DNA from 2 places in the Actinoplanes sp. SE50/110 genome. Region 2 is predicted to be linked to the other one. Evidence: predicted binding sites of a transcription regulator. Region 2 holds the regulator's gene; the other holds the start of a gene.

Region 1 (5,995 bases), 630 kb from region 2:
GGTGGAGGACGGCCGGATCACCGAGTTGGGCTCGCATGCCGACCTGGTGGCGGCGAACGGGTCGTACGCCGCCCTGTGGCGCTCCTGGCAGGGCGGTGGCGAAGCCCCGGAGAAGCCTCCGGACATGGCAAGGGCGCGCCCCCGCCAGGACGCGCCCTTCTAGTGCAACCGATCAGAAGCCGGGACCGTGCTGGTGGCCGTGCCCGTGACCGTGGCTGTGCCCGCCGGCAGCCGCCGGGGCCGGCTCGGCCGGCTTCTCCACGACGAGGCTCTCGGTGGTCAGCAGCAGCGCGGCGATCGAGACGGCGTTGGAGACCGCGTTGCGGGTCACCTTCACCGGGTCGATGATGCCGGCCGCGGCCAGGTCCACGTACTGGTCGGTGGCCGCGTTGAGGCCGTGGCCCCAGCCCAGCTCGGCGACCTTGGCCACCACGACGTAACCGTCGTGGCCGGCGTTCTGCGCGATCCAGCGCAGCGGCTCGACCAGCGCCTTGCGGACGATCGAGACGCCGATCGCCTCCTCGCCGGTCAGCCCCAGACCACCGTCGAGCTCCGTGGCGACCTGCGCGAGGGCGGCGCCGCCGCCCGGGACGGTGCCCTCCTCGACGGCCGCCTTGGTCGCCGCGATGGCGTCCTCGATGCGGTGCTTGCGCTCCTTCATCTCGACCTCGGTCGCGGCGCCGACCTTGATCACCGCGATGCCGCCGGAGAGCTTGGCCAGCCGCTCCGAGAGCTTCTCGCGGTCCCAGTCGGAGTCCGAGGCCTCGATCTCCTTGCGGATCTGCGCGACCCGGTCGGCGATGTCGGCGGAGTTGCCGCCGCCGTCGACGATCGTGGTGTTCTCCTTGTCGACGACGATCCGCCGGGCGCTGCCCAGCTGCTCGACGCCGACCTGGTCGAGCTTGTAGCCGAGCTCGGGGGCGATCAGCTCGCCACCGGTCGCGATCGCCAGGTCCTGCAGGATCGCCTTGCGGCGGTCACCGAAACCGGGCGCCTTCACCGCGGCGACCTTGATGGTCTTGCGCAGCGAGTTGACCACCAGGGTGGACAGGGCCTGGCCCTCGACGTCCTCGGCCACGATGAGCAGCGGCTTGCCGGTCTGCAGCACCTTCTCCAGGAGCGGGAGCAGCTCCTCGATGCTGGAGATCTTCTGGGTGGTGAGGAGGATGTGCGCGTCCTCCAGCACCGCCTCCTGCGACTCGGCGTCGGTCACGAAGTTCGGGGAGATGAAGCCCTTGTCGAACTGCAGACCCTCGGTGACGTCGAGCTCGGTGTGCAGCGCCGAGCCCTCCTCCACGGTGATCACGCCGTCGCGGCCGACCCGGTCCATCGCCTCGGCGATCAGCTCACCGATGGTGGCGTCCTGGGCCGAGATGGTGGCCACGTTCGCGATCGCCTTGTGGTCGGCGACCTCGACGGCCTTGGCCAGCAGCGCCTTGGAGACGACCTCGGCGGCCAGGTCCATGCCGCGCTTGAGGCCGATCGGGTTGGCGCCCGCGGTGACGTTGCGCAGGCCCTCGCGGACCAGCGCCTGGGCGAGCACGGTCGCCGTGGTGGTCCCGTCGCCGGCGACGTCGTTGGTCTTGGTCGCCACCTCCTTGACCAGCTGGGCGCCGAGGTTCTCGTACGGGTCGGTGAGCTCGATCTCCTTGGCGATGGTCACGCCGTCGTTGGTGATCGTCGGAGCGCCGAACTTCTTGTCCAGGACGACGTTGCGGCCGCGCGGGCCGAGAGTGACCTTGACCGTGTCGGCGAGCGTGTTGACGCCGTGCTCCAGGAGGTGCCGGGCGTCGTCAGAGAAGCTGAGGATCTTCGCCATGTAGTGGTCCCTTCACGCACCGACGCCCTGCCCCGAAGATCCGGAACAGGGCGTCTGCGCAGTCAGTCAGGTCTTTACTTCTCGATGACCGCGAGGACGTCGCGGGCGGAGAGCACCAGGTACTCCTCACCGGCGTACTTGACCTCGGTGCCGCCGTACTTCGAGTACAGGACCACGTCGCCGACCTTGACGTCGAGCGGGACGCGGTTGCCCTTGTCGTCGATCCGGCCGGGGCCGACGGCGAGGACGGTGCCCTCCTGCGGCTTCTCCTTCGCGGTGTCGGGGATCACGATGCCCGACGCCGTGGTGGTCTCCGCCTCGTTGGCCTGGACCACGATGCGGTCCTCGAGCGGCTTGATCGCAACCTTGGTCGCGGTAGTCACGGGCATACCCTCCTGGGTACAGGTTTCGCCGGCCATGAGCCAGGCCGGTCAATGCCTCATGCCACCGGGCGGGGCCGTCGTCGCGGGTGCCGGTCCGCCTGGTGCCTAGCCACCTCGGCAGGGCCGGGGCGGCTGGCACCCTCATGTTGAGAGTGCTAACCGGAGATTATGCCGGAACTAGCACTCCGTCAACCAGAGTGCCAACCTGTCACGCCGGGGAGAATGCCTGGTGTGACCCCTGAACTCCTTGCTCTGCTGCAGACCCCGGAAGGTGAGCAGGCCCTGGCCGTGGCGACCGGGATGGGCGACGGCGAGCCGCTCGCCGCGGCCTCGGCCCTGCGGGCCCGGGGCTTCGGCGCGGAGCTGGCCGCAGCCGCACTCACCCAGGCTAGTTTGCGCCGCCGGGCGGCGATGAAATTCGGCCCGGACGCCGCCGGAATGTTCTTCACCCGGCACGGCCTGGAGCAGGCCACCCGGGCGGTGGTCGCGGATCGCCGGGCGGCCCGGCTGGTGGCGGCCGGCGTCACCAGCCTCGCCGATCTCGGTTGCGGCCTCGGCGCCGACGCGCTCGCCGCCGCGCGGCACGGGATCACGGTGTACGCGGTGGACGCCGACCCGGCCACCGCCGCCCTCGCCGCGGCGAATGCGCACGCCGCCGGCCTGGCCGACCGGATCACCGTGACCTGCGCCGACGCCACCACCGTCACGGTGGAGAGGTTCGACGCGGTCTTCGCCGATCCGGCCCGCCGGCAGAGCGGCCGCGGCCGGGTGTTCGACCCGAAGTCGTATTCGCCGCCCTGGGACTTCGTCGCCGGACTGGCCGGCCGGGTCCCCCGCACGGTGCTCAAGCTGGCCCCGGGGATCGACCACGGGCTGCTGCCGCCGGGCGCCGAGGGCGAGTGGGTGAGTGTCGGCGGCGACCTGGTGGAGGCGGCCTTCTGGTGCGGTCCGCTGGCCGCCGTGCCGCGCCGGGCGACCCTGGCCGGGGTCGGCGAGCTCACCGGCACGGGGGACCGGCGGGCCCCGGTCGGCCCGGTCGGCGCGTGGTTCTACGACCCCGATCCGGCGGTGGTCCGGTCGCACCTGGTGGCCGAGTTCGCCGAGCGGATCGGCGGGCGGCTGGGTGACCCGGAGATCGCCTACGTCTACACCGACGACCCGGTGGACACCCCGTTCGCCCGGCGGCTGGCGGTGACCGACGTGCTGCCGTTCTCGCTGAAGCGGCTGCGCGCGCTGTTGCGCGACCGCGGGGTGGGCACCCTGGAGATCCGCAAGCGGGGTTCGGCGCTCGTACCGGATCAGTTGCGCAAGGATCTGAAACTGTCCGGGCCGCAGGCCGCGGGCTTGGTCCTGACCCGGGTGGACGGTGCCCCCACGGTGTTGCTGACCGAGCACTCCTGAGGGCTCGGGGGTAGCGTGCGGTCATGCCGAAGAGGGCGGCCGGCACCCCGGCCACTGTGCTGCTGACCGCGCAGCGGGTGGCGCACACCCTGCACCCGTACCAGGTGTCGCCGGACGCGCCGAACTACGGCGCCCTGGTCGCGGCGGCTCTGGGCGTGGCGCCGGAGCGGGTGTTCAAGACGCTGGTGGCCGAGGTGGACGGTGCCCTGGTGGTCGGTGTGGTGCCGGTCACCGGCGAGCTCGACCTGAAGGCGCTGGCGCACGCGGCGGGCGGGAAACGGGCGGCGCTGGCCGACCGGGCGACGGCCGAGCGCAGCACCGGCTACGTCCGCGGCGGGATCAGTCCACTGGGTCAGCGCAGGCGACTGCCCACAGTGATCGACGACTCGGCGTTCGGTGCGGAGCCGATGTACGTCTCGGCCGGCCGCCGCGGTCTGCAGGTGAGCCTGGCGCCGGCCGACCTGGTCCGGTTGACCAGCGCCACCGTCGCGGCCATCCGGGCGTGACGGCTCGTCCCGCCGGCGCCGTGCGATGACCGTCAGGTTTGTCCGGCCGACCTTGCCGGATCCGGCTCCCTCGCGGCCGATTCTTACTTAGCGTTACGTCATGCGTTGGGGAACGCCACTTTCCGGGGCAGGTCGTACCGGTTCCGGCCCGGCCGTGTTGCGGGATTGTTATCCAGCGTTACGAGATAGATCTCCGCAGTGGCTTGTGTTCCAGGCCACCGTCGGAATACGTTGCCGGGCACAACAAACCGGTTCCTGATCCATCGGCGCCCAGGGGAGCGACACTCCCAGGCACGCACCACCCCTGAAAAATCCGAACGAAGGCCCGGATTTACCCCCCGAAAGGACATACGGAATGCGTAAGGGACTGTTCGCCCTTGCCGCGGTCGGCCTGCTGGCCACCGGAAGCATGGCCGCCTGTGGCGACAAGAAGGACGACACGACCCCGAGCTCGGGCGGCAGCAACGCCGCTTCGGCGGGCAAGGTCGGCGTCATCCTCCCCGACACCAAGAGCTCGGCTCGCTGGGCGACCGCGGACCTCAAGTACCTGACCGACGCGTTCAAGGCGGCCGGCGTCGACGCCGACATCCAGAACGCGCAGGGCGACAAGACCCAGTTCGCGAGCATCGCCGACGGCATGATCTCGAAGGGCGTCAAGGTCCTGGTCATCGTCAACCTGGACTCGGGTTCCGGTGCCGCGGTGCTGAAGAAGGCCAAGGACGCGGGTATCGCGACGATCGACTACGACCGTCTGACCCTCAACGGTGGCGCGGACTTCTACGTGTCCTTCGACAACACCAAGGTCGGCCAGCTGCAGGGCCAGGGCCTGGTCGACTGCCTGACCGCGGCCAAGGTCACCAAGCCGGTCATCGCCGAGCTCAACGGCTCGCCGACCGACAACAACGCCACGCTGTTCAAGCAGGGCTACGACTCGGTGCTCAAGCCGAAGTACGACTCGGGCGACTACGTCAAGGGCCCGGACCAGAGCGTTCCGGACTGGGACAACGCCCAGGGCGGCACCATCTTCGAGCAGATGCTGACCAGCAACAAGAACATCAAGGGTGTGCTGGCCGCCAACGACGGTCTCGGCAACGCGGCGATCTCGGTGCTGAAGAAGAACAAGCTGAACGGCCAGGTCCCGGTGACCGGCCAGGACGCCACCGTCCAGGGTCTGCAGAACATCCTCGCCGGCGACCAGTGCATGACGGTCTACAAGGCGATCAAGAAGGAGGCCGACGCGGCCTCCGCGCTGGCCATCTCGCTGGCCAAGGGCCAGGCGCCGACCACGGCGACCGGCAGCGTCACCGACCCGGAGTCGAAGAAGGACGTCAAGTCGGTCCTGCTCGACCCGCAGTCGATCACCAAGGCGAACGTCAAGGACGTCGTGGCGGACGGCTTCGTGACCAAGGAGGAGCTCTGCACCGCGGACTTCGCCAAGGCCTGCACCGACGCTGGCATCAGCTGACCATCGGCTGAACCAGCCCCCACCGTTTGACGGCTGAGGACGGCGCCGCCCACCTTGAGGTGGGCGGCGCCGGAGTCGGTTTCGCTGCCTCTCAGTGTCGAGGGGCGTCAGGCGCGCGATCCAACCGGTCACCGAGCGAAGGAGAACCATCCGTGGCCGCGACACCCCTACTGGAACTGCGCGGGATCAACAAGAGCTTCGGTCCCGTCCAGGTCCTGCACGACGTCGGACTCAACGTCTACCCGGGCGAGGTCACCGCCCTGGTCGGCGACAACGGCGCCGGTAAGTCCACCCTGGTCAAGTGCATCAGCGGTATCTACAACATCGACTCGGGCACGGCCGTCTTCGACGGCAAAGAGGTCGCCATCCACAGCCCCCGGGACGCGTCGGCTCTGGGCATCGAGGTCGTCTACCAGGACCT
Region 2 (5,995 bases):
CCTGGCTGGGCCGCTGCTGGAACAGGCCGACCGAGTCGCGGTCGCCCTCGTCGAGATTTTCCAGCTTGGACTCCTGCAGGGCGGTGGCGAGGGCGACCACCACCGCCTGCTCGGGCATCTGCTTGCGGACGCCGACCGCGGCGATGGTGGCCGCGTTGGCCATCTGCACCGAGTCGAGAGTGACCTCACCGTCGGCGCTGACCGTGCACTCCGGCCCGAGTCGCGGCAGTTTGATCACCCCGGGCGCCTGGTGCAGGACGATGACCACGCTGACCACGGCGATGAGGACGAGTGCGCCGACCACTCCGATGACCGCTTTCACCCACACCTCCTCGCTGTCGGACGCCCAGCCTAGTCAACGCGCGCTCGAAGATCATTCCTGCTGTGTCGGGACCCAGTTCGGCTCCCGTCGTTCCTGACGTGCGGCGACCCCCTCGCGGCCCTCCGGAGAGGTGAAGTATCCGGCCGAACGGTCACTGAGATCAGCCAGTTCGGCCCGGATGGACTCCGACCGCGCCCGGCGCAGCAGCTGTTTGGTGCCGGCCAGGGCGAGCGGCCCGCCGCGGATCAGCGAGGCGCAGTAGCCGGCCACCGCGTCGTCCAGCGCCTCGGCCGGAACCGCCGCGCTGACCAGGCCGATCTCGGCGGCCCGGCGCCCGTCGAAGACGTCACCGGTGAGATAGAGCTCAGCCGCCGCCCGGGCCGACAGCCGGGGCAGCACGGTGGCGCTGATCACCGCCGGGATCACCCCGAGTCGCACCTCGGTGAAGGCGAACGTGGCCGATTCCGCGCAGACCGCGATGTCGGCCGCGCCGATCAGGCCCAGCCCGCCGGCCCGGGCCGGTCCGGCGATCCGGGCGACCACCGGCTTGGGGAACTCCCAGAGCGCGGCCAGCAGGTCGGCCATCAGCTCGACCGGCAGACGTTCACCGGGCCGGGTGGCGGCGGTCTCCTTGAGGTCGGCGCCGGAGCAGAAGACCGGGCCGGTGTGCGAGAGCACCACCACCCGGGTGCCCGGCGCGGCGGCCGCGGCGCCGAGCGCGGCCAGCAGCTGGGTGATCAGGGCGCGGGACAGCGCGTTGCGGTTGGCGGGACTGTCCAGGGTGAGGGTGGTCACCCCGGCGTCGGTGACGGTACGGACCAATTCCATCCCGGCACCCTAAGGCAGACTTGCCGCATGGCCGGCGCACTCCCCGATGGCGAACCCGTACCCGACGACGGGTCGCTCCCCGACGACGCCACGCGCGACGTGGGCGGACGGGGTTTCGCCGTCTACGTCCACGTGCCGTTCTGTGCCAGCCGGTGCGGATACTGCGACTTCAACACGTACACCGCCAGCGAGCTGGGCGGCGGAGCCAGCCGCGACGAGTACGCCGGCACCGTGCTGCGCGAGCTGGAGCTGGCCGCCCGGGTGATCCGGCCGGCCCGGGTCGACACGGTGTTCGTCGGCGGCGGGACCCCGACCCTGCTCAGTCCGGCGGACCTGGGCCGGATCCTGGAAGGCGTCGACCGGACGTGGGGGCTGGCGGCCGGTGCCGAGGTGACCACCGAGGCGAACCCCGAGTCGGTGGACCCGGCCGGGCTGCGGGCGCTGCGGGCGGCCGGCTTCACCCGGATCTCGCTGGGCATGCAGTCGTCGGCCGAGCACGTGCTGCGGGTCCTCGACCGCCGGCACACCGCGGGCCGCGCCCCGGCCGCCGCCGAGGAGGCCCGCCGCGCCGGGTTCGAGCACGTCAACCTGGACCTGATCTACGGGACCCCGGGGGAGACGCCGGAGGACTTCGACCGCTCGCTGCGCACCGTGATCGACGCCGGGGTGGACCACGTCAGCGCGTACGCCCTGATCGTCGAGGACGGCACCCGGATGGCCGGGCGGATGCGCCGCGGCGAGCTGCCCTACCCCTCGGACGACGTGGCCGCCGACCGCTACCTGGCCGCCGAGCAGGCGCTCACCGCCGCCGGCTTCGGGTGGTACGAGGTGTCCAACTGGGCGCGCCCGGGCGGCAACTGCCGGCACAACGAGCTGTACTGGACCGGGGCCGACTGGTGGGGGCTGGGGCCGGGGGCGCACAGCCACGTCGGCGGGGTCCGCTGGTGGAACGTCAAGCACCCGTCGGCGTACGCCGGGCGTTTGCAGGAGGGTCTTTCCCCGGGGCACGGCCGCGAGGTGCTGACCGCCGAGGATCGGCACGTCGAGGATGTGATGCTGCGCGTCCGCCTGCGGGAGGGCATCACGCTGGCGAAGGTCGACGCGAAGGCCGCGAAACAGGCGCTGGACGACGGCCTGCTCGATCCGGAGGCCTACGCCGCGGGCCGGTTGGTGCTCACCCTGAACGGGCGGCTGCTGGCCGATGCGGTGATCCGGGACGTCATTCCCTGATGAACCGCGCGGTGGCCGGGTAGTCGTACGGCTCGCCACCCAGGGCCCGGGTGCCGGCGATCAGGCCGAAGATGACCGCCACGGCCGCCGCGACCGGCACGATGACGGTGCCCACCGCGAGCCACCGGGTCGCCCAGCCGACCAGCGCGACGATCGTCCAGAGGATCTGGAAGTTCAGCGCCTGGACCGCCGCGGCCCGCACCGTCGGACTCCGGCCACCCTGGTTGAGCAGGGCGAGCAGCGGCGCCACCCAGCCCGCCACGCCGCCCAGGAGGGCACCCGCGGCACCGCCGACGTGTGCCGTCATCACCCAGTTCCGCTCCAGGCTGTAGCCGGGTCGCGGCTGTCGGCCGTACTGTTTCGGTTCCGCCATGACTGTCACGGTAGGTCCGCCGCCGTAAATACCGGAAGCGGTCCGTCCTTTCGATCATCGCGCTGCAGCCAGCGGCGACGTAGACTGGCACTCTGTCCGCGGGAGTGCCAGAGGGGGAGGGGTCATATGAGTCTGGATGACCGCAAGCTCGAGGTGTTGCGGGCAATCGTCGAGGACTACGTCAAGACTCGCGAGCCGGTCGGCAGCAAAGCGCTGGTCGAGCGGCATCAGCTGGGCGTCTCGTCGGCCACGGTGCGCAACGACATGGCCGTGCTGGAGGAGGAGGGCTACATCCGGCAGCCGCACACCAGTGCCGGCCGGGTCCCCACCGACGCCGGCTACCGGCTGTTCGTCGACCGCCTCACCCGGATCAAGCCGCTCAGCCCGGCCGAGCGCCGCGCGATCGAGCGCTTCATGGTCGGTGCCGTCGACCTCGACGATGTGGTGCACCGCACCGTCCGGCTGCTCGCCACGCTGACCCGCCAGGTCGCGGTCGTGCAGTATCCGAGCCTGTCCCGCTCCTCGGTGCGGCACCTGGAGCTGGTGCCGATCTCCACCACCCGGCTGATGCTCGTCATGATCACCGACACCGGCCGGGTCGAGCAGCGCCTCGTCGAGATGCCCGCCCCGGTTCCGGAAGGCGACGTGTGGGACCTGCGCCGCCGGGTCAACGAGAAACTCGCCGGTCAGCGCCTCGCCGACACCCCGCCCCTGGTGCAGAAACTCGTCGAGGAGTGCGCTCCGGAGCGCCGCGGTGACATGGCCTGCCTGGCCACCGTGCTGCTGGAGACTCTGGTCGACCGGAGTGAGGAGCGCCTCGCACTCGCCGGGACGGCCAACCTGACCCGCGGCGGTGTGCTGGACTTTCAGGGCACGCTGCGCCCCGTTCTCGAAGCGCTGGAGGAGGAGGTCATCCTGCTCAAGCTGATCGGGGATCTGGAGCCCAGCACCACCCGGGTCCGGATCGGCGACGAGAACGAGATCGACAACCTCCGGTCGGCGTCCGTGGTCAGCACCGGTTACGGACCGGGTGCCACGATCGTTGGTGGGCTCGGCGTGCTGGGGCCGACCCGGATGGACTACCCCGGCACCATCGCTACTGTTCGTGCAGTGGCACGCTACGTTGGCGACCTGTTGGCACAGAATTGACGGATCCGCGCAGACATTGAGGACTCCAAACCCCGTGGCCAAGGACTACTACGGAATTCTCGGCGTGAGCCGGGAAGCCACCGACGACGAGATCAAGCGCGCCTACCGCAAACTGGCTCGGCAATACCATCCGGACGTCAACCCCGATCCGGAGGCACACGAGAAGTTCAAGGACATCAACGCGGCCTACGAGGTCCTGTCCGACGACCAGAAGCGGCAGATCGTCGATCTCGGCGGTGACCCGCTCGCACCCGGCGGCGGCATGCCCGGCGGCGGACCCGGCGGCGCCGGCCCGTTCGTCGGCTTCCAGGACATCATGGACGCGTTCTTCGGCACCGCGGCCGGCGGCGGCAGCCGCGGCCCGCGCCCGCGGACCCGTCCCGGCGCCGACGCGATCCTCCGCCTCGAACTCGACCTGGTCGAGACCGCCTTCGGCGTCGAGGCCCCGATCACCGTCGACACCGCGGTGCTCTGCACCCAGTGCTCCGGCGCCGGCACCGCCCCCGGCACCCACCTGGCCACCTGCGAGGTGTGCGGCGGCCGCGGTGAGGTCCAGTCGGTCCAGCGCACCTTCCTCGGCCAGGTCGTCTCGTCCCGCCCCTGCCAGAACTGCTCCGGTCACGGCACGGTCATCCCGACCCCGTGCCCGACCTGCGCGGGCGACGGCCGCATCCGCACCCGCCGCTCGCTCACCGTCAAGATCCCGGCCGGTGTCGAGGACGGCATGCGGATCCGCCTGGCCCAGCAGGGCGAGGTCGGCCCCGGCGGTGGCACGGCCGGCGACCTCTACGTCGAGATCCACGAGCGGCCGCACGACGTCTACTCCCGCAAGGGCGACGACCTGCACTGCCGCGTCACCCTCCCGATGACCGCCGCGGCGCTCGGCACCCGGATGACCATCAAGACCCTCGACGGCGAAGAGAACATCGAGGTCAAAGCGGGCACCCAGCCGGCCAGCACGCTGCGGATCCGCGGCAAGGGCGTGCCACATCTGCGCGGCCAGGGGCGGGGCGACCTCTTCGTCCATCTGGACGTCAAGACGCCGACCAAGCTGACCGCCGACCAGGAGCGGATGCTGCGCGACTTCGCCAAGACGCGCGGCGAGGACATCGCCGAGCTGAGCAAGCAGGGGGGCTTCTTCAGCCGGATGAGGGATGCCTTCAACGGCCATTAGGGTCGGATCGTCCAGGGGCGCGGGTGGTGGTCGGTTGATCACCGCTCGCGCTTTCTGCTTTCTGGGCGTTCCCGCTCGCCAAGACCAAGGTCTTGATGTCGTACGCTCCGGCCGACAACTGATCGCTGCTCATCGGGGCCGAGCGAGTCGGGCGATGTGGCCGCTGCGCGTCCCGAGCAATCGCCGCACCCTTCCACATCCGCTGTCGGCCGCGGTCGGATCGCAAAGCCGAGTCGACTGCCCGGCGGGTGGTGCGGGGCGGGGCGGGCGGTAGCGTTCGGGGGGTGTCTGCGCCGCTGTTTCTGGTCGAGAACCTGCCGTCCGGGTCGTTCTTCACGCTGGACGGGGCGGAGGGGCATCATGCCGCGACCGTGCAGCGGCTCCGGGCCGGGGAGACGCTGATTCTCGCCGACGGGCGGGGTGGGACGGCGTTCGCCGAGGTGGTCGCCGTGGGCAAGGGCAGTGTCGACGTCGCCGTGGGGGAGCGGGGGCAGGAGCCGGCCGCGGCGCCGCGGCTGACCGTGGCGCAGGGCATCGCCAAGGGGGATCGCGGCGAACTGGCCGTGCAGGCGATGACCGAGGTCGGCGTCGACGAGATCCTGCCGTGGGCGGCGTCCCGGTCGGTCGCGCAGTGGCGCGGCGATCGGGGGCACAGGGCCCGGGACAAGTGGGCGTCGACCGCCCGGGAAGCGGCCAAGCAGGCCCGGCGCTCCTGGCTGCCGCTGGTGGGTGGGGACCCGGACTGCTCGACGAAGCAGATCGGCGCCCGCATCGGGGAGGCGTCCGCGGCGTTCGTGCTGCACGAGGAAGCCACCGAGCGGCTCAGCACCGTCGGCCTGCCCGATGCGGGGGACATCGTGCTGGTGGTCGGCCCGGAAGGTGGGATCAGCGACGCCGAGGTGACCGCATTCCGGGACGC

Evidence for each region. Region 2 encodes HrcA, which represses chaperone genes, less so after heat shock. Its sites were predicted from a motif close to GGTTNGCACNCTCNNNNNGAGNGTGCNAACC; they were not measured.
Region 1: groES (co-chaperone GroES) is a predicted target of HrcA. The motif match lies at 2,333-2,363, and genes of this name have one in related genera.

The regions. Positions count from the first base shown of each region.
Region 1 is NZ_LT827010.1:834,837-840,831, forward strand. It holds gene ACSP50_RS03765 (ABC transporter ATP-binding protein) at 1-163, shown strand, start outside; gene groL (chaperonin GroEL) at 173-1,819, opposite strand; gene groES (co-chaperone GroES) at 1,894-2,208, opposite strand; gene ACSP50_RS03780 (methyltransferase domain-containing protein) at 2,425-3,603, shown strand; gene ybaK (Cys-tRNA(Pro) deacylase) at 3,627-4,109, shown strand; gene ACSP50_RS03790 (sugar ABC transporter substrate-binding protein) at 4,465-5,574, shown strand; gene ACSP50_RS03795 (ATP-binding cassette domain-containing protein) at 5,727-5,995, shown strand, end outside.
Region 2 is NZ_LT827010.1:1,466,107-1,472,101, forward strand. It holds gene ACSP50_RS06565 (hypothetical protein) at 1-322, opposite strand, end outside; gene ACSP50_RS06570 (enoyl-CoA hydratase-related protein) at 374-1,150, opposite strand; gene hemW (radical SAM family heme chaperone HemW) at 1,178-2,380, shown strand; gene ACSP50_RS06580 (DUF4870 domain-containing protein) at 2,370-2,753, opposite strand; gene hrcA (heat-inducible transcriptional repressor HrcA) at 2,880-3,902, shown strand; gene dnaJ (molecular chaperone DnaJ) at 3,937-5,076, shown strand; gene ACSP50_RS06595 (16S rRNA (uracil(1498)-N(3))-methyltransferase) at 5,361-5,995, shown strand, end outside.